DNA from 4 places in the Ruegeria sp. AF1 genome. Region 2 is predicted to be linked to each of the others. Evidence: riboswitches for the same ligand, from Rfam matches in the RefSeq annotation. Region 2 holds a riboswitch; each other region holds the start of a gene.
What was found. Region 2 has a riboswitch for cobalamin ahead of ACR0BK_RS04195 (DUF1636 family protein). Riboswitches for the same ligand answer to the same signal wherever they lie in the genome.
Positions count from the first base shown of each region.

Region 1: linked by a shared signal. The riboswitch ahead of ACR0BK_RS18070 (hypothetical protein) and the one ahead of ACR0BK_RS04195 (DUF1636 family protein) in region 2 are both predicted to bind cobalamin.
Region 3: linked by a shared signal. The riboswitch ahead of ACR0BK_RS19360 (DUF4198 domain-containing protein) and the one ahead of ACR0BK_RS04195 (DUF1636 family protein) in region 2 are both predicted to bind cobalamin.
Region 4: linked by a shared signal. The riboswitch ahead of ACR0BK_RS05410 (ABC transporter substrate-binding protein) and the one ahead of ACR0BK_RS04195 (DUF1636 family protein) in region 2 are both predicted to bind cobalamin.

Region 1 is NZ_JBQFZG010000019.1:7,560-13,320, forward strand. Features, by position in the region: gene ACR0BK_RS18060 (DNA polymerase III subunit gamma/tau) at 88-1,851, opposite strand; gene ACR0BK_RS18065 (protein-tyrosine phosphatase family protein) at 2,024-2,536, shown strand; gene ACR0BK_RS18070 (hypothetical protein) at 2,528-2,935, opposite strand; cobalamin riboswitch at 3,027-3,245, opposite strand; gene ACR0BK_RS18075 (alpha/beta hydrolase family protein) at 3,379-4,236, shown strand; gene rsgA (ribosome small subunit-dependent GTPase A) at 4,273-5,301, opposite strand; RNA gene ffs (signal recognition particle sRNA small type) at 5,460-5,558, opposite strand; gene ACR0BK_RS18090 (bifunctional 2',3'-cyclic-nucleotide 2'-phosphodiesterase/3'-nucleotidase) at 5,598-5,761, opposite strand, start outside.
Region 2 is NZ_JBQFZG010000001.1:843,703-849,463, forward strand. Features, by position in the region: gene ACR0BK_RS04180 (protein-L-isoaspartate O-methyltransferase family protein) at 1-384, opposite strand, end outside; tRNA gene ACR0BK_RS04185 (tRNA-Cys) at 609-682, shown strand; gene ACR0BK_RS04190 (NAD(P)-dependent oxidoreductase) at 860-1,855, opposite strand; cobalamin riboswitch at 1,958-2,162, shown strand; gene ACR0BK_RS04195 (DUF1636 family protein) at 2,257-2,631, shown strand; gene cobW (cobalamin biosynthesis protein CobW) at 2,636-3,691, shown strand; gene cobN (cobaltochelatase subunit CobN) at 3,695-5,761, shown strand, end outside.
Region 3 is NZ_JBQFZG010000025.1:13,623-19,383, reverse strand. Features, by position in the region: gene ACR0BK_RS19370 (substrate-binding domain-containing protein) at 1-955, opposite strand, end outside; gene ACR0BK_RS19365 (ROK family transcriptional regulator) at 1,130-2,335, shown strand; cobalamin riboswitch at 2,457-2,655, shown strand; gene ACR0BK_RS19360 (DUF4198 domain-containing protein) at 2,788-3,573, shown strand; gene cbiM (cobalt transporter CbiM) at 3,580-4,191, shown strand; gene ACR0BK_RS19350 (cobalt ABC transporter permease) at 4,188-4,751, shown strand; gene cbiQ (cobalt ECF transporter T component CbiQ) at 4,751-5,530, shown strand; gene ACR0BK_RS19340 (energy-coupling factor ABC transporter ATP-binding protein) at 5,527-5,761, shown strand, end outside.
Region 4 is NZ_JBQFZG010000002.1:174,220-179,980, forward strand. Features, by position in the region: gene ACR0BK_RS05405 (FecCD family ABC transporter permease) at 1-920, opposite strand, end outside; gene ACR0BK_RS05410 (ABC transporter substrate-binding protein) at 917-1,921, opposite strand; cobalamin riboswitch at 2,075-2,266, opposite strand; gene ACR0BK_RS05415 (VPLPA-CTERM sorting domain-containing protein) at 3,034-3,624, opposite strand; gene ACR0BK_RS05420 (hypothetical protein) at 4,190-4,381, shown strand; gene ACR0BK_RS05425 (DUF6538 domain-containing protein) at 4,422-5,726, shown strand.

The DNA of each region.
Region 1 (5,761 bases), on a different contig from region 2:
TCATGCGCCTGCATTCCCACCCTCAGTTGTATCGTGGAGGGGCGTGAGTATGCCGGTTTCTTGAAACTTGGACCCACAAGCTTAGGGCTAATCCTCTTCGAAGGGGTCCCATTCATCTTCGACTTCGGGAAGGGCCTCAGTCTCAACCTTGGCGGCACGCTGTTCAGGTGTTTCGATCCTTATGATCCTCGCCTTGGGGAACTGCGTCAGCACGGCCTGAACCAGCGGGTGTTCTTCGGCCTCGGCTTTCAGGGCCAGTTCGGCCCGGTCCCGCACTTCCGCGATGGTCGCGGCATCCCCGTCCGAGACAATGGAGACGGCCCACCGATTGCCAGTCCAGCGTTGCAGGGCAGAGCCCAATCGCGACGCCAGATCCGACGGTGCCTGAGGCGTCGGGGTGAATTCGATCCGGCCGGGCTGGTACGACACAAGGCGCATGCCGCTTTCCACCTCGACAAGCAGTTTCACATCGCGGTTTGTGCGGATCAGTTCCACCACATGCCCGAAGGTTGGATAGCGGGCCAGGGCCGTCTGGGCATCCTGCGCCAGCGCGGCAACCGGTGCGCCACCCGCGCCGCGCGGGGGCGATGCATAGGCAGGCGGCGGGGTCGCGTTGGATTGCGTTGCCACCGGGGCCTGCCGGGACATTGACATGCCCCCGCCCGGCCCGCCGGGTGGCGAAGGTGGGGCGTCTTGCAGCCGTTTGATCAGCTCTTCGGGGCTGGGCAAATCGGCGACATGCGTCAGTCGGATAACAGCCATTTCGGCGGCCATCATCGCGTTGGGCGCGGCAGAGACTTCCTCCAGCGCCTGCAGCAGCATTTGCCACATCCGGGTCAGAACCCGCATCGGCAAGGCCTCGGCCATGTGCTGGCCCCGTGTGCGTTCGTCGGGGGAAACCGTCGGGTCCTGGGCCGCGTCAGGTGTGATCTTTACGACGGACACCCAATGCGTGATTTCGGCCAGATCGCGCAGCACGGCCAGAGGGTCCGCGCCTTCCGCATATTGTCCGCTCAGTTCAGTGAGCGCCCCTGCCGCGTCACCGCGCAGGATCATGTCCATCAGGTCCAGAACACGACCACGATCCGCCAGACCCAGCATCGCACGGACCTGATCGGCGGTCGTCTCGCCAGCCCCGTGTGAAATCGCCTGATCCAGCAGTGAGGTCGCGTCCCGGGCCGACCCTTCTGCAGCGCGGGTGATCAGCGCCAGCGCATCGTCGGCGATCTGCGCGCTCTCGGCCCCGGCGATCTTGCGCAGCAGGCCGATCATGTCTTCGGGCTCGATCCGGCGCAGGTCAAAGCGCTGACACCGCGACAGAACCGTGACCGGCACTTTGCGAATCTCGGTGGTCGCGAAGATGAATTTCACATGTGCGGGCGGTTCCTCGAGCGTCTTGAGCAGCGCGTTGAATGCGCTGGTCGAGAGCATGTGAACCTCGTCGACGATGTAGATCTTGTAGCGCGCGCTGGCTGCGCGATAGCGAACACTGTCGATGATCTCGCGGATATCGTTGACGCCGGTACGGCTGGCGGCATCCATTTCCATCACATCGACATGGCGGCCTTCCATGATCGCGATGCAATGCTCGCACTGACCGCAAGGCTCTGTTGTCGGCCCTCCGGTTCCATCCGGTCCGATACAGTTCATGCCCTTGGCGATGATCCGTGCCGTGGTGGTTTTACCCGTTCCGCGAATGCCGGTCATGACAAAGGCCTGCGCAATCCGGTCGGCTTCAAAAGCGTTTTTCAGGGTGCGCACCATGGCATCCTGACCCACCAGGTCGGCAAAGGTTTCCGGGCGGTATTTGCGGGCGAGAACCTGATAGGCGGGGCTGGGCGTGTCTGTCATGTCTACTCGCTCGGATTCGGTGCTTCGGCACAGCGTAGTGGCGGCGGCAGTCCGCGTCCACTGTGGGGCGTGATGATTTTTTGTTTCAGAAACGGGCTGGTTTCCAACTAAACTGGTCCAGCGGATTTAATGGCTCATTTCTTAAAGAGTACCTTGGGGGAGGACGCACTTCATGTCGCAGCTGGTCATTTTTGCTCTGCAGGTCGGAGGCGGAACGCTTGCCCTTACTTCAATGCCCGGGCGTGGCGGGGATTACGTCGGCGATCTGGATATGATTGCGGCGTGGAAACCGGGCCTTGTGATTTCAATGACGACGGATGTTGAAATGCTTCAGGATGGCGCGCAGCACTTTGGCAGCGACATCCAAAGCCGTGCCAGCCGGTGGGTTCACCTGCCGATCGAAGATTTTGGAGCACCGACGCAGGCGGTTCAGAAGGCCTGGCCAGAGGTCGGCGCCACGGCCCGACATGCGCTGTCGGGCGGTGGCCGGGTTCTTGTGCATTGCCGTGGGGGGTGCGGCAGATCCGGGATGATTGTTCTGCGACTGATGGTTGAATGCGGTGAACGCGCCAGCGACGCACTGGACCGCCTGCGGGCCGTGCGCCCCTGCGCTGTCGAAACCGATGCGCAGCTGGCCTGGGCGTCCCGGATCACCCCGGCACAGGTGGAAGTGGGATCAAGCTGACAGCTGCTGGGGTGCGTAGCCGGTTTTCCGAGGCCGGATCGTTGAAACCTCGATCATGGCGCAAGGCGGGTTCGCGACAATGCCCGAGGGCAGCGTGCTGAATGTAGGTCCGAAGATCAAATCGGCATAGGCATCAAGGTCCCGAATTGCCGTATCAGGGTGCGCCCCGCAGAAAACGCGAACGCTGTCGGATCGCGCTCGGATCGTTGCCATGCACCCTTCCGCGCAATGTGATAGCGCGCTGCTGCCTTCAAATTCGAAATCCTCGCTGGTGGCCGAAACCGCCTGCGCCATGGCTTCGGAAATCGAGCGGGCCAGTCGCGCCAAAGCCGGGCAGGTTTTGCCCGTACGCTGGCACACTGTTGCGCTGTATTCGTGTGACTTTGTCTTCCAGATCATCCTGCGCCCTCCGCGCGTGGTGGGCTGGAATATTGGGGCAGGTGGGACAGCATTTCGCCGTCAGGACCTGCCCGGACACCCCGCCCGAGTTTCGGTTTCAGTTCCGATGGCAGGTCTCCTGACTTGCGGGTCATTGCTCTGCCGACCTTCCCAGCCCATAGGCCAGTGGTATTTCGGCATTGCTTAACGCTTACAGTTGCGGGGGCAGTCGCGGACTTGGTTGATGCCTGCGTGACCAGACAAACCGCACCGTGTTCCCTTTTCATCCCGACCTCTTGTGGGGGCCGGAAACCATCACACAACCGCTAGCGTCTGATCGCGTTCCGAGTCAAGCCGATCTTTAGGCCGGACGTTTGGTCATGCTGGATGCGGATTATGTTCCGGCCTAGTGTCGTCGGCATTGAAGGCAGGCAAACCGATTGTTTCAGTGAAAGCCGGGGATCATGTTGGATACGGAACAGACGGTGTTGATCGAAGATTTCAGCTTTCCGTCAGGGTCCGTGACCTTGTCGGCGCGGTTGTACCGGCCTGTGGGTGAGCCGGAAACCGTTGTTGTGCTGAACAGTGCTACAGGTGTGCCGCGTGACTATTATCGCCATTTTGCGCGATGGCTGGCTACCAAGCGGGGGATGGCTTGCCTGACCTATGACTATCGGGACTACGGGCTTTCGTTGGTCGGCCGCCTGAAAGACGCGCGTGCTACAATGGCGGATTGGGCATTGATCGATATGCCGGCGGCACGGGCCGAGATGCGCAGGCGGTTTCCAAAGGCGCAGCACTGGACCATCGGCCATTCGGTCGGTGCGATGCTGGGGCCGGTGCAGCCGGATATCAACCAGATTGACCGTATGATCTGTGTGTGTTCGGGGCTGGTGACTTTGAAAGATCACCCATGGCCCTATCGGGGGCTGGCGGGGCTGTTTTGGTATGGCCATGCACCGCTGATGGTGCGGGCGCTTGGCTATCTGCCTGGCAAAGCAATCGGGTTTGGCTCGGACCTGCCCGCCTCGGTCTACTGGCAATGGCGCAAATGGTGCACAGCTCCTCTTAGCTACGTTCCCGAGATCGGGCAGAATTTGCCTGATGCGCATTGGGGCAGTTCTGGAACAGCTGTGGATCTGTACACGTTCGAAGACGACCAGATGGTTCCGCCCGAGGCGGTTTGGCGCCTTGCCGATCTGTATGGCCCCGGGGCCAGACGCCACCTTCTGAAGCCTGCCGAATTTGGGCTGCCGGAGATTGGTCACATAGGCGCATTTGCCCGGCGCAATGCAGCGGTCTGGCCGCGCCTGATCGCCTGATCAGACGCGACGCAGGTTTTCCATAACACCTTGCAGCTATGGCCGTTTGCGAAGCTTCTTGTCCTGCATGACACCGCGGACCATCTTGCCGAACGCCTTGTCCCGCGCCCGCGATTGCGCAACGGTTTCCGAGTTTCGCTGATCTTCGCGCCGCAGCTTGCGCCAACGGTCCAGCCGCGCCGGATCAAGAACGCCCTTGCCTATTGCGTTCTGCACGGCACAGCCGGGCTCGGTCTCGTGCTGACAATCCGAAAAGCGGCAGCTTTGGCCAAGCTCTGTGATGTCCGAGAACACGTTGTCGATCCCGTCCTGAGCGTCCAACAAACGCAATGCGCGCATTCCCGGCGTGTCAATCAGCCAGCCACCGTTACCCATCCGGTGCAACGCGCGCACCGTTGTCGTGTGCCTGCCCCGTGCGTCGTCTTCGCGAATTCCAGAGGTGGCGAGGTTTTGATCCGTCATGGCGTTGCTGAGCGTCGTTTTACCCACGCCCGACGACCCGACCAGCGCGCCGGTCTGGCCTTTGGGGCACCATGCCAGAACCTTTTCGATATCTGCCGGGTCCAGCGCATTGATCGCCAGTACCGACAAAAAAGGGTCCAGAGATTGCACTTGTCCCGAGAAACTGCCGGGGTCATCCGACTGGTCAGCTTTCGTCAGGACAACGACAGGATAACATCCGGCCTGATGTGCCAGCGCCAGATAACGTTCCAGCCGGGGCAGGTTGAAATCGGCGTTGCACGAGCTGACGATGAACAACACATCGACATTGGCTGCTATCAGTTGTGTTGCGGCACCTGTACCGGCAGCCCTGCGTTGCAGCAGGCTGCGCCGGTCCAGAATGTGACGCACGCGGTTTTCGGCGTCGGCGAGGACCCAATCCCCAACGGCATATGAACCGGTCGGATTATCCGGTGTCAGCAAAGGGATATCACCATCCGGGCTCAGCCCGATCAGACGGTCCCGATGTACCGATGCGATACGAAAGGGCGTGTCAGAAGGAAAAACCGCATGCTGCGCGGCAAAGTAAGAGGACCATCCCAGGTCCGAAAGCGTATAAGACATTTATCTGCCTGTTTTCAGAAACAGCAATGCCAACGGATGGCAAGCGCGCATCCGCAGGTCGTGTGTTCAGGCAGTCCGGTGATTCCGGTGAATCAGAACCAGCCTGCCCGAAGGGTTTTCACTACAATCATAAAGCCCTCCTGTGGCTGTGGTTCACGAAGTGAGAGGTTGGACATCGACCCAAGCGGGGCTCGTTGTGGCTGCTTCCTTCCGGACCTGACCAGGTTGGCGAGGCGCTCGCCCGCGCCAACCTCTCGAGTCCGGATATAGGGAAGGCAACGGGAAAAGACAACCCGTCAGAGCGTCAGGCGGATGCGTTCAAATCCCCTGCCATCCGAGCCCAGCAACACGGGATCGAACCTGCGCAACTCATCCAAATATTTCGGGGCGCCCGGACCTGTTCGAAGAATTGTTGTCACGCCCCGCTGCGGCATCAGCGAGAACGGGTAGGGCTGCGTGA
Region 2 (5,761 bases):
GGCGTTGTGCACGCCAGCTTCGGCCAAGAGGTTTTGCGCCTCGGCTGCAAGGGTTTCGTCGCATTCAACACCCACAACCAACTCAGCCATCCGTGCGGTGACAGCCGTGGAATATCCCATTGCCGGAGCGATATCGAGGACCATCTCATCCTTGGATATGTTCAGCACGTCCAGCATTTTAGCCAGGGTCCGCGGCTCCAGCATGCTGCGCCCGCCACCCAGATCAATCAGGCCGTCCACATAGGCCGCTTCACGTTGAGAATCGGGTACGAAGCTCTCCCGCGGAACACTCAGCATAGCCTCAATGATCGGGAACTTGGTGACGTCAGAGGGGCGGATCTGTGTATCAACCATTGTGCGGCGCCGGGCTGCGAAGTCAGTCATTGGATATCTCGTCTCATTCCCAAAGATGTCGGGCTTGTGCCATATCCTGAACCTTCCAGCAACGCCCCTGTTGCCGCAACCTGAATCGTGATCACCTTCTTGGGCATGGACTTCGGCAAATTTCAGTCTTGCCGGCAAATTCGCACGCAATCCACTGGACGCCCCCGAGGAAAGCTGTTAAAAACCCAGTTACACCACAGCAAGTATTTGATTTTACTTGAAAAGGCGAGTTGGCGGAGTGGTGACGCAGCGGATTGCAAATCCGTGTACACCGGTTCGATTCCGGTACTCGCCTCCAACAACATCCAAATCGCTGACTTAACCCCGCAGTACACGCGTGCGACGCTCGGTATTTCAAGACGTTCAAGGCCCGCGATTCTGTCGAATTGCGGGCCAGATATGGCGTGTTTTTCGGAACTCCTGCCTACCCCTGCTCGTTCAAGGGGCGCGATTTTGTCTGGTATGTGCTTTACGTTCAGGCGCGCCCTTGTGGCACAACCTCGTATCCCGGCTCCTCCGGCTCATCATCCGTCATTTCGGCAGGGAAGCCCGGGGCGGTGATATCCAGGCCGGTTGCCTCTTCCAGCCGCTTGATAATATTTGGTGAAAGCTCGCGTTCGCCATAGCGTGCGATACCATCGTTAAAGATGTTGATCATCACCGGGTTTATTTCCAGCGGCACCCCGGCGCGGTCGGCGACCTCCTGAAACAGACCGATATCCTTCTTCACCAGATCCATGGTGAAGGAAATATCGCGCGACCCGTTCAAGATGACCTGACTTTCGGTTTCGTGCACGAAGGACGTGCCGGACGAGATTTTGATCGCCTCATAGGTCGTGTTCAGATCCATCCCCGCAGCCTTTGCCGTAACCAGTGCTTCGGCGCAGGTGATCAGGTTGGCGGTGGCAAGATAATTGGTCATCACTTTCAGCACCGAGGCCGAGCCCAGTTCGCCGGTGTGCAAAACCCGACGACCCATTGTCGTCAGGAACGGCAGAATTCGTTCAAACGTTTCCCGGTCACAGCCCGCAAAGATCGAGATATTGCCCGTCGCGGCACGGTGGCACCCGCCAGAAACCGGGCAATCGACGGCCGCACCGCCGCGCGATATGACTTCGGCTCCCAGGCGTTTGACTTCGGCCTCGTCCGTGGTCGACATCTCCATCCAGATCTTGCCGGGGCCCACTTCGGGCAACATCTCCTGCATCACTGCATCCGATGCTGCCGGAGACGGCAGACAGGTGATCACCGCATCGCAATCGCGCATCAACTGGGCGGGCCCCTCAGCCGCCTTTGCACCTTTGGCGACAAACTCGGCCACCAGATCCGCGTTCAGGTCATGCACAGTCAGATCAATGCCGTTGCGCAAAAGGGATCCCGAAAGCTTGCCGCCTACGTTACCCAGACCGATAAATCCCACTTTCATATGACGCATCTCCAAGTTCGTCGTTTTCCCGTCATGCGACCACATACCGAACACATTCTTCATGCCGCCGAACGACGCCTACAGGTCGCTTTTTTCTCCTTGGCTTATTTGTTGCGCGCGAACCGCTTGACAAGCGGGTCAGCGGTGCCGCATGTCCCTGTCGTTGGTGTCGGCGACAGCCGATGAAAAGGGAATGCGTCAACGGTTCATCCGCCAAACGCAGCCGCCCCCGCGACCGTGACCGGAGAGGATGCCCAATGCCACTGGCCTGTGCCGGGAAGGCGGGACATCCGACAGAGCGACCGCTCTGGCATCCGCAAGCCGGGAGACCTGCCAACACCCGAAGTTGAAACCGGGCGGGGTGTTCCGGTGTCGGGTCCATGTGCAGACGTGGTGCCCGCATGAAACCCCGTCCCCCGCGAAGAGGATTTGGGGGGATGAGAGACATGAGCGAGAACGCACCGGTAGAGCTACTGGTCTGCACGACTTGCCGCCGGGGTCTGCCCGTCGAGGATGACGCTGAGCGACCCGGCACATTGTTGCACAAGGCCCTGGAACAGGCTGTCCTGCCGGATGGCATCATTCTGAAACCGGTCGAATGCCTTTCGAACTGTGATCAGGGCTGTTCCATCGTGCTTCGGGGCGGGCCGGATCGCTGGACCTTTGTTTACGAGAATCTGAACGAAATCGATCACGTCGATGTCATCATCGATGGCGCGACTAAGTATCTGGCCACAGGCGATGGTCTGGTGAAATGGCGCGACCGTCCTGAACATTTCCGCAAAAACTGCGCCTCGCGCATTCCCCCGATTGGAGCCTGAGATCATGTCGAACCTTGAAAAACTCCCCGTCACTGTGATCACCGGCTTTCTGGGCTCGGGCAAAACCACGCTGGTGCGCCATCTGATGCAGAACCCGCAGGGCAAGCGCCTTGCGATTGTTGTTAACGAGTTTGGCGATGTGGGTGTTGATGGCGACATCCTGAAGTCCTGCGCGATTCCGGAATGCCCTGCGGAAAACATCATGGAACTGGCAAACGGCTGCATCTGCTGCACCGTGGCCGACGATTTCATCCCGACCATCGAGGCGCTGATGGCGCTGGAACCGCGCCCGGATCACATTTTGATCGAAACATCCGGCCTTGCACTGCCCAAACCGCTGCTGAAAGCGTTTGATTGGCCTGATATCCGTTCGAAAATTACCGTTGATGGCGTTATTGCGCTGGCCGATGCGGAGGCCGTGGCCGCCGGTCGCTTTGCTCCGAACGTTGAAGCGGTGGATGCCCAACGGCTGGCTGATGACTCGATCGACCACGAAACACCCTTGTCCGAGGTGTTCGAGGATCAGATCTCGTGCGCGGATATCATCCTGCTGACCAAGCCCGATCTGGCAGGTCCCGAAGGTGTCGCGAAAGCTAAACAGATCATCGCCGCTGAGGCGCCGCGCCCGCTTCCCGTCGTCGAGGTTGCCGAGGGTGTCGTCGACGTACGCGTCGTGCTTGGCCTTGAGGCTGCCGCCGAAAATGACATGGACGCGCGCCCGTCACATCACGATGGCCATCACGATCATGAGCATGACGATTTCGAAAGCATCATCGTCGAGTTGCCGGAACAGACCGACCCGGCGGAACTGGTTGCCAGGATTGAACGTCTGGCAACTGAGCTGAATATCCTGCGCGTCAAAGGCTATGCCGCCGTCACTGGCAAACCGATGCGCCTGCTGGTTCAGGCTGTCGGCGCACGGGTTCGTCACCAATACGACCGCCCGTGGGAGCCCGGTGAAGAGCGCCGCTCGCGCCTGGTCGTCATTGCCGAACATGACGACATCAAAGAGGCTGAGATCCGTGATATCCTAGTGGGTGTGACCGAGGTTGCCGAGTAAGTCATGCACGTCGTCTTTCGCGAAAGCCACGGGCTCGAGGAAACCGAGACCCCAACCGATCTGGGCCAAAGCCCAGCCGATCTGGTTGTGCTGTCCTTTTCCGACAGTGACCTGGGCGCTTTCGCGGCGGGCTGGCATCGCGGCGGCGGACCTGAGGGGCGGATGCCAACCTTGCGACTGGCCAATCTTGCAGCATTGAAACACCCACTGTCCGTCGACACCTATGTTGAACAGACACTTGAAGGCGCAAAGGGCATCCTGATCCGTCTGATCGGTGGCGTGCCCTATTGGTCTTACGGGTTGCAACAGGTTCTGGCACTGGCACAGGCCAAAGGCATCGCGCTGGCCGTTTTACCGGCGGATGGGCGCGAAGACACTCGGTTGGATGAGTATTCGACCCTGCCCCTCTCGACCCTGCGGCGGCTGGCACATCTTTGTGATACCGGCGGAGAAGTCGCCGCGCAGGCCGCATTGGCCCAGATGGCGTTAGCAGCAGGGCTTTATGCCGGCCCGGTGATGGGCGCGAAAACCGTGCCCGAATGCGGTGCGTGGTGCCCGGAACAAGGTGTCATCCCGGTGGATTCCGCGTTCGAGAACGATGCTAAACGCATTCTCGTAACCTTCTACCGCGCTTATCTGACATCAGCAGACACAGCCCCGGTCGCGGCCCTGATCCGCAGCTTGCGCGCCCGCGGGCTCCAGGCGGTGGGTTTGTTCGCCCCGTCGCTCAAGGCCCCGGCCGCTGCCAACTGGCTCAGGGAACAGGTCGTTGCCCTGAGACCATCGGCCATCATCAACGCCACTTCATTCTCGGGAAAGGGCGCGTCTGGCACGTCGCCTTTGGACGCGGCGGATGTGCCGGTGTTTCAGGTCGCCCTCGCCACCTCGCGACGCAAGGCTTGGGCCGAGGCCGAACGCGGCCTGTCGCCTGCCGACCTCGCCATGCATGTGGTATTACCCGAAGTGGACGGGCGAATATCAGCAGGCATTGCCTCCTTCAAAGAGCCGGGCAAGCGCGATCCGCATCTGGAATACTCGCGTTTTGCGCATCGGGCCGAGCCGGACCGGATCGAGGCGATCATCGACCGGGTATCGGGCTGGCTCGCCCTGAATGACAAACCCAAGGCAGACCAGATCCCCGCGTTGGTACTGTCCACATATCCAGGCAAAGACTGGCAGATGGCCCATGCGGTCGGTCTCGACGCGTTGGCCTCAGCCGAAGCGATGCTGTCTGATCTTCACGGTGAAGGCTACGACATCACGGCTGCCGAACCGATTGCCGACACACTCTTGGACGCCCGGGTATCGTGGCCGCTTGAGGATTATCTGAGTGCACTCGCTGAATTGCCCGAGACCCTGCGCACCGATCTGCACACCGTATGGGGCGATCCCGAGCAAGACCCAATTTTCGCTCATGACGCGTTTCACTTCACGGCTTTGCGACGCGGCAAGGCACTGGTCGCACTGCAACCAGAACGCGGAACACCCGAGCTGCGCGATGACGACTATCACGACCTTTCGCGCACCCCGCGCCATAGCTATGTCGCCTTCTATTTGTGGCTGCGCAAAGGTCTTGGAGCGGATGCGCTGATCCATATCGGTGCGCATGGCACGCTGGAATGGCTGCCCGGCAAATCAGTCGCCCTATCGGCAAACTGTTGGCCCGAGGCACTGATCCGTGACCTGCCGGTGATCTACCCGTTCATCGTCAACGACCCGGGCGAGGCCGCGCAGGCCAAACGCCGGATCGGCGCGGTGACCCTGGGCCACATCCCGCCTCCCATGAAAGAAAGCGGAACGCCTGACCGGATGGTGCGGCTGGAAGCCCTGCTGGACGAATTTTCAAACGCGGACGGTCTTGACCCCAGACGCCGCGACCGGCTGCAGGAAGATATCCGGGAAGAAGCACAGGCCATTGGACTGGAGAACGATCTGGGTCTGGATCAGGCCACCAGCACCGCCGAAGCAATCACGCGCATTGACCGCTTTGTCTGCGATATCAAAGAAAGTCAGTTCGGCGACGGGCTGCACGTCTATGGGCGTGTACCGGACGTGACCGGCAGTTTCGAC
Region 3 (5,761 bases), on a different contig from region 2:
CCGTCACAAGCGCCACACCGGTGTCAAAAAAGTCCTTACCGGGTGTGTTCTCGGGCTTCACGCCTTCGTCCGCCCATTTCTTGACGGCCTCAACGCCCAGCGATGCCATCAGCAGCGGGTATTGCTGTGATGTTGCACCGATGACGCCGTCCGCCACGTTCTGCACGCCAGGGCAGCCGCCATCGACGGAAACGATCAACACGTCATTTTCGCGCCCGATAGCCTTAAGCGCTTCATAAGCGCCCGCTGCCGCCGGTTCGTTGATGGTGTGCACCACGTTGATCGTCGGGTCTTTGGCCAGCAGGTTCTCCATGGCGCGACGACCGCCTTCTTCGTTGCCAGCGGTGACATCGCTGCCAACAAGACGCGGGTCGTTTTCATCGCCAATCACGTTCGGATCGGCCAGATCAACACCGAACCCCTGCAGGAACCCTTGATTGCGAAGCACATCCACAGTGGGCTGGCTGACCGCAAGGTCCAACGTGGCGATTTTGGCGTCATTTGCCGCATCTCCCAGCGTGGCTTTTGCCCATTGTCCGATCAGAAGCCCCGCAAGGAAATTGTCCGTGGCAAAGGTCGCGTCGGCCGAGTCGATAGGCTCAAGTGGGGTGTCCAGCGCAATCACCAGCAGCCCGGCATCGCGGGCCTGCTGCACCGCCGGAACGATGGACGACGTATCCGACGCGGTCAGCAGGATACCCTTTGCGCCATCCAGAATGCAGGTTTCAATGGCCTGAACCTGAGTTTCGTGGTCTCCGTCGACTTTGCCGGCAAAGGCTTTCAGCGTCATGCCAAGCTCTTCGGCTTTAGCTGTGGCACCCTCTCTCATTTTAACAAAGAAAGGGTTGGTATCCGTCTTGGTGATCAGGCAAACGGTTTCACCTTCGGCCATTGCACTGCTTGCCATGGCCGTAACCGCCAGCGCCGTGGCGCCTGCAAGTTTCGCAAGTTTCATCGGTAGTCCTCCCAGTTTTCCCAATGCCCTTCCGGGCATACGTTTGATCGGGCGAAAACCGGCCCGATCTCACATAAAAACCATCACAAGATTCGAATTTCGAGTCAATAAATAAATCACTCTTATTTATTATTGACAGAAAGGAAGGGTTCCAACATTGTCGTCATGAAGGGGATGGCCGTGTCTGCAATGAACTCTCAGGGCAATACCACTGGCGTACGCGAGCCAGACATGCGCGGCACCAACCAAAGTGGAATGCGGGCCCGAAATGAACGACTTGTCCTGTCACTGGTCCGGCGCCATCAGGCCCTCGCAAAATCTGAAATCGCGCGCATGACCGGCCTGTCGGCGCAGACGGTCTCGGTCATCATGCGCCAGTTGGAGAACGATGGGTTGCTGTTGCGGGGCGAACCGATCCGGGGAAAAGTCGGACAGCCATCGGTTCCCATGCGCCTGAACCCGGACGGCGCGTATTTCTTTGGGCTCAAAGTCGGGCGGCGCAGTACCGAACTGGTGCTGACGGATTTCCTTGGCAACGTCAGGCACCGCGAACGGCGGACCTATGATTTTCCGACGCCCGAGGCGACATTGAGCTTTTCCACAGAAAGCCTAGACAAAGTGATGGCGTCAATGTCGCACGAGGCGCGCAGCAGAATCGCGGGCCTTGGGATTGCCATGCCGTTCTACCTTTGGGACTGGGCACAAACATTGCAGGTTCCTCAGGAAAAAATGGATCCGTGGCGTGACGCGGACCTGAAAGGCGCGTTGGCCGCTAGCTATGACGTGCCGGTTTTCCTGCAAAACGACGCAACGGCCGCCTGCGGTGCCGAGCTGGTGTTTGGCCCGGCGGAAGGCCCACGAGATTTCCTGTATTTCTATGTCGGCTTCTTCATCGGGGGCGGGGTGGTTCTGAACGGCTCCATCTTTCCGGGGCGGGGAAATGCCGGTGCGCTTGGCCCATTGCCTGTGCCGGACGAAGTGGGCGGAGTGAAACCGTTGATAGATGTCGCCAGTCTTTATGTGCTGGAGCGTGCGGTTGGTGGAAATGCCGCAACAGCCGGTTCAATCTGGGAAACGACACGGCATTGGGACGTACCGGAAACCCTCCTTGAGAATTGGCTGAACCAGGCGGCGCACGGAATCGCCCATGCCATCGTCTCTTCTTGCAGCCTGATCGATTTCGAATGTGTCAAGATTGATGGCTGGATGCCTGCTGATATCAAGGCGCGGCTGGTGGAAAGGGTTGAGCTCAAACTATCCCATATGAACCTGACCGGGCTTGAACGGCCCTTGGTGCTGGCAGGGGCGGCGGGCCCGGATGCCCGGTCATTGGGGGCGGCCAGTTTGCCATTGTCGGAAAGATACCTGCTCGAAGGGTAGGTTCATCCCCGAAAAACCCCGACCTGTATCCAAAGCGGATCAACCGGAAAAAGGGCATTGCCCGCTGAACTTTTTGACAGCCAGCGCAATTGATCGTTGACGGATGCTGAAGAAGTCTGGCAAGCCGCTCGGCATGTCCGGTTCCGGGGCGTGCTCTGGAATCAATAGGGAATGCGGTGCGGGCTTTGGCCCAATTCCGCAACTGCACCCGCAACTGTAAGCGGCGAGCAGGGCTGAAGTGCCACTGGAGTTAATCCGGGAAGGCCAGCCCAACGCTTTGACCCGCAAGTCAGGATACCTGCCGGACATGTGCCTTTGACAAGGGCACTCCTAATCGGCGACGGGATGTGCGTCGGAGCAGGATGCTTGAAAAAGCAGCTCGGCTTGGACGTCCCCGCAGTCAAAACGCATCTCGTACCGGGGTTGGTACGAAGGGACAAGGACGACTATTGATGACCAAGCTGCTTTCTGCAGCCGCTGTGGCGATGGCGCTTCCAGCGATGGCAAATGCGCATTTCCTGCTGGAATACACCTCTGACACCATGATCGACGCACCGGGGAATGTTCCGGTCAAGCTGATCTTCTGGCATCCGTTCTCGAACGGGCATGTCATGGATCTGGACAAGCCGCAGGAATTCTACGTGATCCACAACGGTCAGAAAACCGACCTGCTGGACACTCTGGAACCCGTGCGTTTCACCGGTGGGGAAAACGAAGGCGCGGCATTCAAGGGTTATGTTCCGGTCAAACGGTCGGGCGACTATGTGCTGGTGACAGTTCCCCAGCCCTATTACGAGGGGTCTGAGGATATCTATATCCAGCAGATCGCCAAGGCATTCCTGAACCGCAACGAATTGCCGACCGACTGGATGAACCCGGTGGGCTTGCCGGTTGAGATCATCCCGCTCAACAAACCGACCAACATCATCGCGGGTTCGACCTTTACGGGTCGAGTTATGGCAGAAGGCCAACCGGTTGCGGGTGCCGAGATCGAGATCGAGTACATGGCCGCAGAACCGGACATGGAAAGCACGGCTGCTTCGGCCCCGACCGTCTCGCCGTTGCCGGGTGGTGCATTGGTCGCAACTTCGGATGATAACGGGTATTTCACGTTCGGCGTTCCGAAAGCCGGATATTGGGGTTTTGCAGCGCTCGGCGCCGGTCCCGTGACCGAACACAATGGCAAAGAACTCAGCCAGGACGCGGTCATCTGGATCCGCGCCTGGGATTTGGAGTAACCGTAGATGCATATCGTTGACGGAGCCTTGTCCAACCCGGTCGTGATCGGCGGTGCCGTCGCTGCGGCGGGTGGAATTGCCATGGGCCTCAGGTCGCTGGATCTTGATCGCATCCCCACTGCGGGGGTGCTGTCAGCCAGCTTTTTCGTGGCATCGCTGATCCATGTTCCTATTGGTCCGTCGTCGGTGCACCTGATCCTCAACGGTATGGCCGGGCTTTTGCTGGGGTGGGCCGCATTCCCGGCCCTGTTCGTCGGGCTTTTGCTGCAAGCCGTCTTCTTTGGCTTTGGCGGGTTGACGGTATTGGGGATCAACACCCTGAACATCGCGTTGCCCGCGGTTCTGGCCGGACTGATCTTTAGCCGCCTGATCGCCCACGGCTCACCGCTGCAAGGTGCGATATGGGGCGGGGTCGGCGGTGCCTTTGCCATTGCCGCCACAACCGGCATGGTTGCGTTTTCACTGGCCTTGTCCGGGGATGCCTTCCTGCCTGCGGCTAAGATTGTTTTCTTTGCACATATTCCTGTCATGGCGATTGAGGCGATCCTGACCGGGTTCGCGGTTTTGCTGGCGCGCAAGGTCAAGCCCGAGCTGTTTGTCAAACGAGCGGTCGCATGAGGTATCTGGCAATCATTCTGGCGCTGTGCTGCGCACCCCTACCTGCCTTAGCGCATAAGGTCATAGCCGGAGTGTTTAAATCCGGTGACGCCATCGAAGGCGAAATCGGCTTTTCCAACGGCGACATGGCAAGCGATACCGAGGTCATCGTCAACGGCCCGGACGGAGCCGAGCTGGGCCGTATCGTAACAGATGCAGACGGGTTTTTTATCTACACGCCAAACGCGCCGGTGGCCCATACATTCTTTGCAAACCTTGGTGCCGGACATGTGGCCGAGGTCACCATGCCCGCTGCGGATGTCGCCCGGATCATGGGCGTTGAAGCGGAACCTGATACCCCGCCAACAAACGCACCTGCCCAGACAGCGGCGGTGCTCAGCACTGAACAACAACAGGTCATTGCCAGGGCCGTGCGGGATGAGCTGCGCCCGCTACGTCGGGAAATCGCGGCTTACCGCGAACAAAATGATCTGCAAACTGTTCTGGGTGGGATCGGATATATTGTCGGTCTGTTTGGTCTGGGCTTTTACTTTGCGGCACGCCGCAAGCTGGCGGCCTGATGGCGCATGTTCTGGGACAACAGGAAAGCACGCTGGTCAAAGCGGGCGCGCAGCGGCGCGGCGCGATCAACCCGCTTGATCCTAGGATGCGGATCGTTATGGCGGTTGTCTTCGCGGTGGTGACAGTGGCGGTGTCCTCGCTGACAGCGCTGTGCGCGGCTGTGGCGGTGTCCCTTTCGCTTCTTGCCGCGTCGCGTCTGCCCTGGCGGAAGACATTGAAACGCATGGCCATGATGGACGGGTTCATCCTGTTCATGCTGGTGTTGTTGCCATTCTCCATGCCCGGCGACCCGATGTTTACGCTCTGGGGGTTTCCCGCAAGCTGGCAGGGCTTCTGGAAAGCGGTCGAGATCGCCTTGACGGCCAACGCGGTCATCCTGTCCCTTATGGTGCTGGTCGGCACGATGGAGCCGGTCACGCTTGGCCACGCCCTGCACCGCCTGCGCTGCCCCGAAAAGCTGGTTCACCTTTTGATGTTCACCATCCGATATATCGAGGTTCTGCGGGAAGAATACCTGCGCCTGCGCGCGGCCATGAAAGTGCGCGGCTTTCGCCCGGCAACAAACTGGCACACCTATCGCAGCTTTGGCTATCTCGTGGGCATGATGCTGGTGCGCGCGATCGAAAGATCCGAACGCATTCTTGATGCGATGAAATGCCGGGGGTTTTCAGGCCGTATGCTGTTGCTTCAGGATTTTGCCCTGACCCGAAGGGACATCGTTTTTGCCGCAGGTCTTGGTGCTCTTTGCGCGGGTCTGATCATACTGGATTTGGCATGACACTGATTGCGCTTGAAGAAATCCGCTTTGCCTACGCCGGTCAGCCACCCGTTCTTGACGGTGCCAGCCTCAGCCTGTCCGCTGGTCAACGCCTGTCGCTGACGGGCCCGAACGGAGCAGGAAAATCGACCTTGCTGCGCATTACGCTTGGCTTGCAGCGCGCACAGTCCGGCACGGTCAGGATCTTTGGTCAGCAAAGGGTGCATGAGGCTGATTTTCACGACGTGCGCC
Region 4 (5,761 bases), on a different contig from region 2:
AGGAAGACCGCTCCGATCAAGGCGGCCGTTGGGATAAGCCTGCGATGCCCCGGTCCTACAAGGAACCGGGCAGCATGAGGGATGACCAGCCCGACAAAGCCGATGGACCCGACGATCGAAACCATGACCGCTGTTGTCAGCGCGGTGGCGAAGATCAGGGTTGCCTGCACCCGCCGCACCGGTATGCCCAGCGAGGCCGCTGAATCAGTGCCGAAAATAAATGCGTCCAAAGCTCTGGCGTGAAAGCGGCAAATAAGCCAGCCGGCAAAGGCCACCGGAATGGCCAGATATACATCCGGCCAGCGCACGCCGCTGAGGTTTCCCATCAGCCAGAACATGATCCCGCGCGCCTGATCGGCATTGGCGGATTTGGCGATGATGAAGGCCGTTAGCGCATTGAACAACTGAGACCCGGCAATTCCCGCCAAAACGATTTGCGCCGTCGCAGCCCGCCCGCCGCCTGCGCCGGAGGCTCGGGCCAGCAACGCGACAAAACCGAAAGCCAAAAGCGCGCCATTGAACGCGCCAAAAGACAGCGACAAAGCTCCCCCGCCCAAACCAGCGATGGTAACAGCCACGGCACCCGTCGAGGCCCCGGCAGAAATGCCCAAAATATAAGGGTCAGCCAACGGGTTTCGCAGCAATGCCTGCAACACGACCCCTGCGACAGCCAGACCGGCACCGCAGGACGCAGCGACCAGAGCGCGAGGAATCCGGTAGCTCCAGATAATACCCTGATCAATTGGGTCGACGGGCAGGTCCGCTCCGGCCAGCTTGTTGACCAGAACGGAGAGAACCAAATCGGGCGACAACGAGGTTTCCCCGATCATCGCGCCCGCAAGGACCGCCGCAATCAACAGTGGCACAGTTAGGCACGCGGCCTTGAAACCCTGCCGAAAGATTGCGGCGACCTCGTTCACAAGTTGTTTCCGATGGTATCCAGCTTCTCGGCCAGATCCTCCAGTGCCGGGATTGCGCGGATGGTGGCGTCCATGGCCTGCGCATCCATAACGACAATCCGGTCATTCTTGACCGCATCCATCTGGCTGGTCACCGGATCAGCGCGCAGGAACTCCAGCTTTTTCAGGTAGTCGTCCGCAGCAAAGCGACGGCGGTCCATCTTGGCAATCACGATCACCGTCGGATTGGCCTTGGCAATGGTTTCCCAGCCCACTGTTGGCCATTCTTCATCCGTCTCGACGACGTTGCGGATGCCCAATGTGCTCATCATGTATCCCGGTGCGCCCTTCTGCCCGGCCACAAACGGATCGCTTTCCATTTCAGGAGAGGAAAACCAGAATACGGCGGACACATCGTCCAGCTTCACGGCTTGCGCCTTGGCGACGGCTGCGGCTTCACGGGCCTTGTACTCGGCAACCAGGTCCGTGCCGCGTTCGGACACATCAAAGGCTGCCGCCAGTTCTTCGATACCCTGATACAGCGTATCGGTCGAGAACGCTTGCAGGCGGGTGCCATCGCCGCCGACCGTATTGTCTTTGCCGACGCAATCCGCAGGCATCACGTAAGTTGGAATACCCAGTTCGTGAAATTGCTCACGCGTGGCGACGATGCCCTCGGGTCCGACATGCCATTCATATTGCGCTGCGACCAGTCCCGGCCGCTTGGCAACAACGCTTTCAAAGCTGGGATCATTGTCTGCCAGACGCTCTACCTTGGCATTCACCTCGGCATATTCAGGCAGCACCTCGTTGAACCAGACCGAAGTTCCAAGAACCTGCTCACTCAGACCCAGCGCATAAAGCACCTCGGTCGCGGCTTGGCCGACCGTGACTGACGACGTCACTGGCGCGTCAAACGTGACCGAGTGACCGCAGTTTTCGATGGTTAAGGGAAAGTTTCCTTCGGCGGCAGCGCTGGTAGCCAGCAAGGAAAGGCCAATCAGGCCAGTGCGTAGAAACATGACAATCGATCTCCATGTGTCAATGACCAGAGAACGGGTGAATGGGCATTTACCGAAGCAACAGACGCTTTTCTGCCTGCTGTGAGCGCAGAGTGGTACATAGCCCGCCCGGCGCGTTTCTTCGGCAACCTCCCCGGACAACCCCGCCCGGTGTGTTTCGGTTTCATACCGGCAGGTCTCCTGACTGACGGGTCTTTGTCTGTCCTGTCTTCCCAGACCGAAATGGCCCAGTGACGGAATGGACAGCGCTCGCCGCCTACAGTTGCGGGGGCAGTTCCGGTTGGCACCAAAAGGCACCTCGGATTCCCTCTTAGCCACATCGGGACCGGTAAAACGCGGGTACCTTAACACTTACTCTGCGGCAAGAAAAAACTCGGGGGTCTTTCCCATTTTCTCCCAAGGGCATGAACCTGCGCGTCTCAACATGGTGCTGACGTCAGACAAGCCGCTGAGAAGGCGCTACAATCCGCCCCGAGGACGTCGGTGTGTGATATATAGGAAAATCATGGCTGGGGTGGTAGGATTCCTTGCCGACCGATGAAACCCAAGAGCTTTTCCCACTAGCCCGAAAAACTGGGGCGGTTTCGGGGGCATTTTGCTGAGCTAAGCGACGGGCGGAATGGAGCGTCAGCGGGTCAGCACGGGCATTCGCTAAGCTCTGCGCCGGGCATTTTGACCGCTAGAACGACCGCTCACTGGCGCTTTGGGGATAGCTTACGAGACCGCCAACCTGGACCGCTGACGAGGCGATCCGGGTGCTGACGGGGGTCGCTGGTGCTGGCGGGGGCTTTGGCGGGCGTTCCAGCTAAGCGCAGCGAAGGGCTGTTGGGGAGCCCTGAACCGTCATTCGTTGAGCGTGTGGCGAACGGCAGCTCCTAGTCGATTTTGGTGACAAACTCTGTCACCGAAGAAAAACGATCAAGAGCGGAAGGCGGCTCGCGGAAACCATGCGTTGTCGAACAGAATTTCCAGAATAGCGACTTTGAACGATGGGGGCTTGCGAAATCGACCTTGTCCACTTAGCCACCGAGGCTTTCCGCATAATCATCCCAATTTTATGTTTGCAAGAATACGTCCGGGGTCAAGACAGGATTGGGTTAGCTCCAATTCGCTCAATGCTGTTGCAGCTTTTTTCGACGCCCCAAGGCCAACAACCCGAAAACGCCTCCTGCCAGTAGAGGAAACGAAGCAGGTAGCGGAACCGGGGTGACGGGTGACCACCGAGCAAAAGTAATAGTTCCGTTTGACGAATAATCTGTGGAAGCGTCAATAGCTCCTCCAGAGCTAACGAAATCGGAAAAATTGACGTTATCCCAATTTGTGAAGAAAGCGGCATCGAAGTAGTTGCCAGAGATATAGGTCCTGTACGGAATATACATCGTGCACAAGTTAAGCGGTACGTTGGTACATCCATTCGTGAGGCCGGGGTCAGTATCGAATGAGGAATTTGCGCTGTCATGAAAAAGTGCTTGAAGCGCTTGCGCCGCTAACAGAGCGTCAGTCTGATTAGAAAAATCAAAGTCGGTTTGGTCGTTGCATCCACTGAAGACTGAGATGCAAGAACCGTCTAAGAAAGTGACATCGTAAAGTGTGCCGTTGACGTTTACCCCTGTTGCTCCAAGTGAGCTGAGAGTCGCCGCTTGGCCCGCTGTGGCTGCCGATAGCCACATCACCAGCACAGAAAAATATATACGCACTGTCATAGCTCCCCCGAAAAGGCACATTTATGTTGCACTGCGTATCGATTTCCCCAACCCCAATAAGAACACACGAAGCCCCTGTAAGTCAATGACCCACGCCCGACATTGGCTCGGCTGAGGCTGTTTAGACGGCCTTTAAGATTGGGCATTTAGACAATACAAACAAATTCGTCTGAATTTTTGCGATCTCATACCACCGGCTTAATCCGCTGAGGTCGCTATTGAGAGAAGGCGCACACTCGTTTATTGCCCTTTTGAACCGGAAAACGGACATTCGCCGTAGCGCCGCTAAAGGTGGGTTTGTCCGCAACTCGGCCATTCCCACTATGAATCTGAACGTCCGCTCCCCCGTCAAAACCGAGAACTCTCCTGCATCTAAATAAAGAAACAACTGCAGGAGTTTGATCCATGAAGTACCTGTCTGCCCTCGGCGTTCTCGTCGGGGGTTTTCTTTTGCACCCACCGCCCAAGGCTGTCTTGACGACGATGCTCTGGGTGGTGTCTCGGTCTCACCCCGCTGTCTCAGCTCTGGTTCTGTTGGCGGTCCTCTGGACGTGGAAGTCCGACGATGACTGAGCTGGAGCTGAACCCCGGTGACGTCGTGGTCGTCCGCGCCTTCGATGACGTCCCTGAACATCTGTTCCGCGTGGAAGAGGTGTTCGAAGACTGCGTGACCGGCTTTGCTGTGACCGGCCCACTGGCTGGTGCCTACGGCGAACCAGATCGGGAGATGATCGTCCGGCTCGTCCCTGACGCCTAACGGCAATCCCGAAAAATCAAAACAGAAAAGGAGGAGGCCTATGTCTGCTCACATTCGCTATGCCTATCTGAAGGGCCATACGTGGTTGTTCAGACGCAACTATCCCGTTGACGTGGCTCTCGCGCTGGGCGCTCAGGCGCTGAAGCAGAGCCTCAAGACCGGGGATCGCAACACCGCCCGTGTCCGAGCCGCTGAAGTCAATGCCCGGTTTGAAACGCTGGTGGAGCAAGTTCGGGACAAGGCAGAGGAGGCCCTGTCTGCCACGGAGAGCAACGCTAACGTTCCTGATTGGGTGGACCAACCGGAATCGTCTCTCGTCCGTCTCCGGGCCACTCTGGGGGACTCTGGCACAGTTCTGGAGCAATCTGCCTTCACCCGACCCGTCGTGCCGGTAAAGGTGGCGGTCCGTGACCTGAGCCGCGCCTATCTTGCCCGGCGCAGTAGTCAATTGCGACCCAGCGGGTTCAAGTCGGTCCGATACTCCGTCGGGCTGTTCACGAGCCGATATGGTGATCGAACGGTTTGCAGCCTGACGCGGGCGGAGGGGCGAGAGTTCCTGTCAGCGATAGCTCAACTGTCTCCAATGATTGGAAAGTCGGAACGGACTCGGGGGTTAACCCTGGACCAACTCGTTACCTACTCGTCTCAGGGGTCTTTGACGATAACCGCCAGAACCCAGCGACGCATCTGGTCGCAGGTCAACCACTTCCTCGACTGGGTGGTCTATGAGGGGCATCTGGAGGCCAACCCGTTCCGGACGGTGCCCTTCGATCGCAAGGTGCGTCCTCAACCCTATGCAGTTCCGACTGACGATGAAGTGGTGGGATTGCTGGGAGCCAATGACCGAGAATTGCATTCGGTTCTGCTAACCTGCCTGCTATCAGGAATGCGAGCGGGGGAAGCGGTTGGGCTGCTCCGGGAAGACCTCGTGGCCAAGGGCAACCTCGGTTGCTTCGTGCATGTTCGACCTAACCGACTGCGACTGCTGAAGACCGACGCCGCTGAACGACTGGTTCCGGTGCATCCCGTGCTGGATGAGACGCTCCGACAGCTGCCTAGCCATGGCCCGCTGTTCCCTGACCTGACTGTCGCGCAGGTGACCAAGGGGTTCGCGAGACTGAGACGGCGGCTGGCTCTGGAACGACCGGGACTGGTGTTTCACTCGACCCGCAAGTGGTTCATTACCCAGTGCGAGCGGACAGGTGTTCCTGAGCACTTCACAGCCTCTCTGGTCGGCCATAAATCTGCGCGGTCGGAGAATGGGATCACCTACGGCATCTACTCGGCAGGCATCAGTGACGAGCAACGTCGGTCGATCGTTGACCAGATACGGCTCCCCGCATGAGTTTCCCGGACATTGACGCGTTTGAGGAGCGAGCG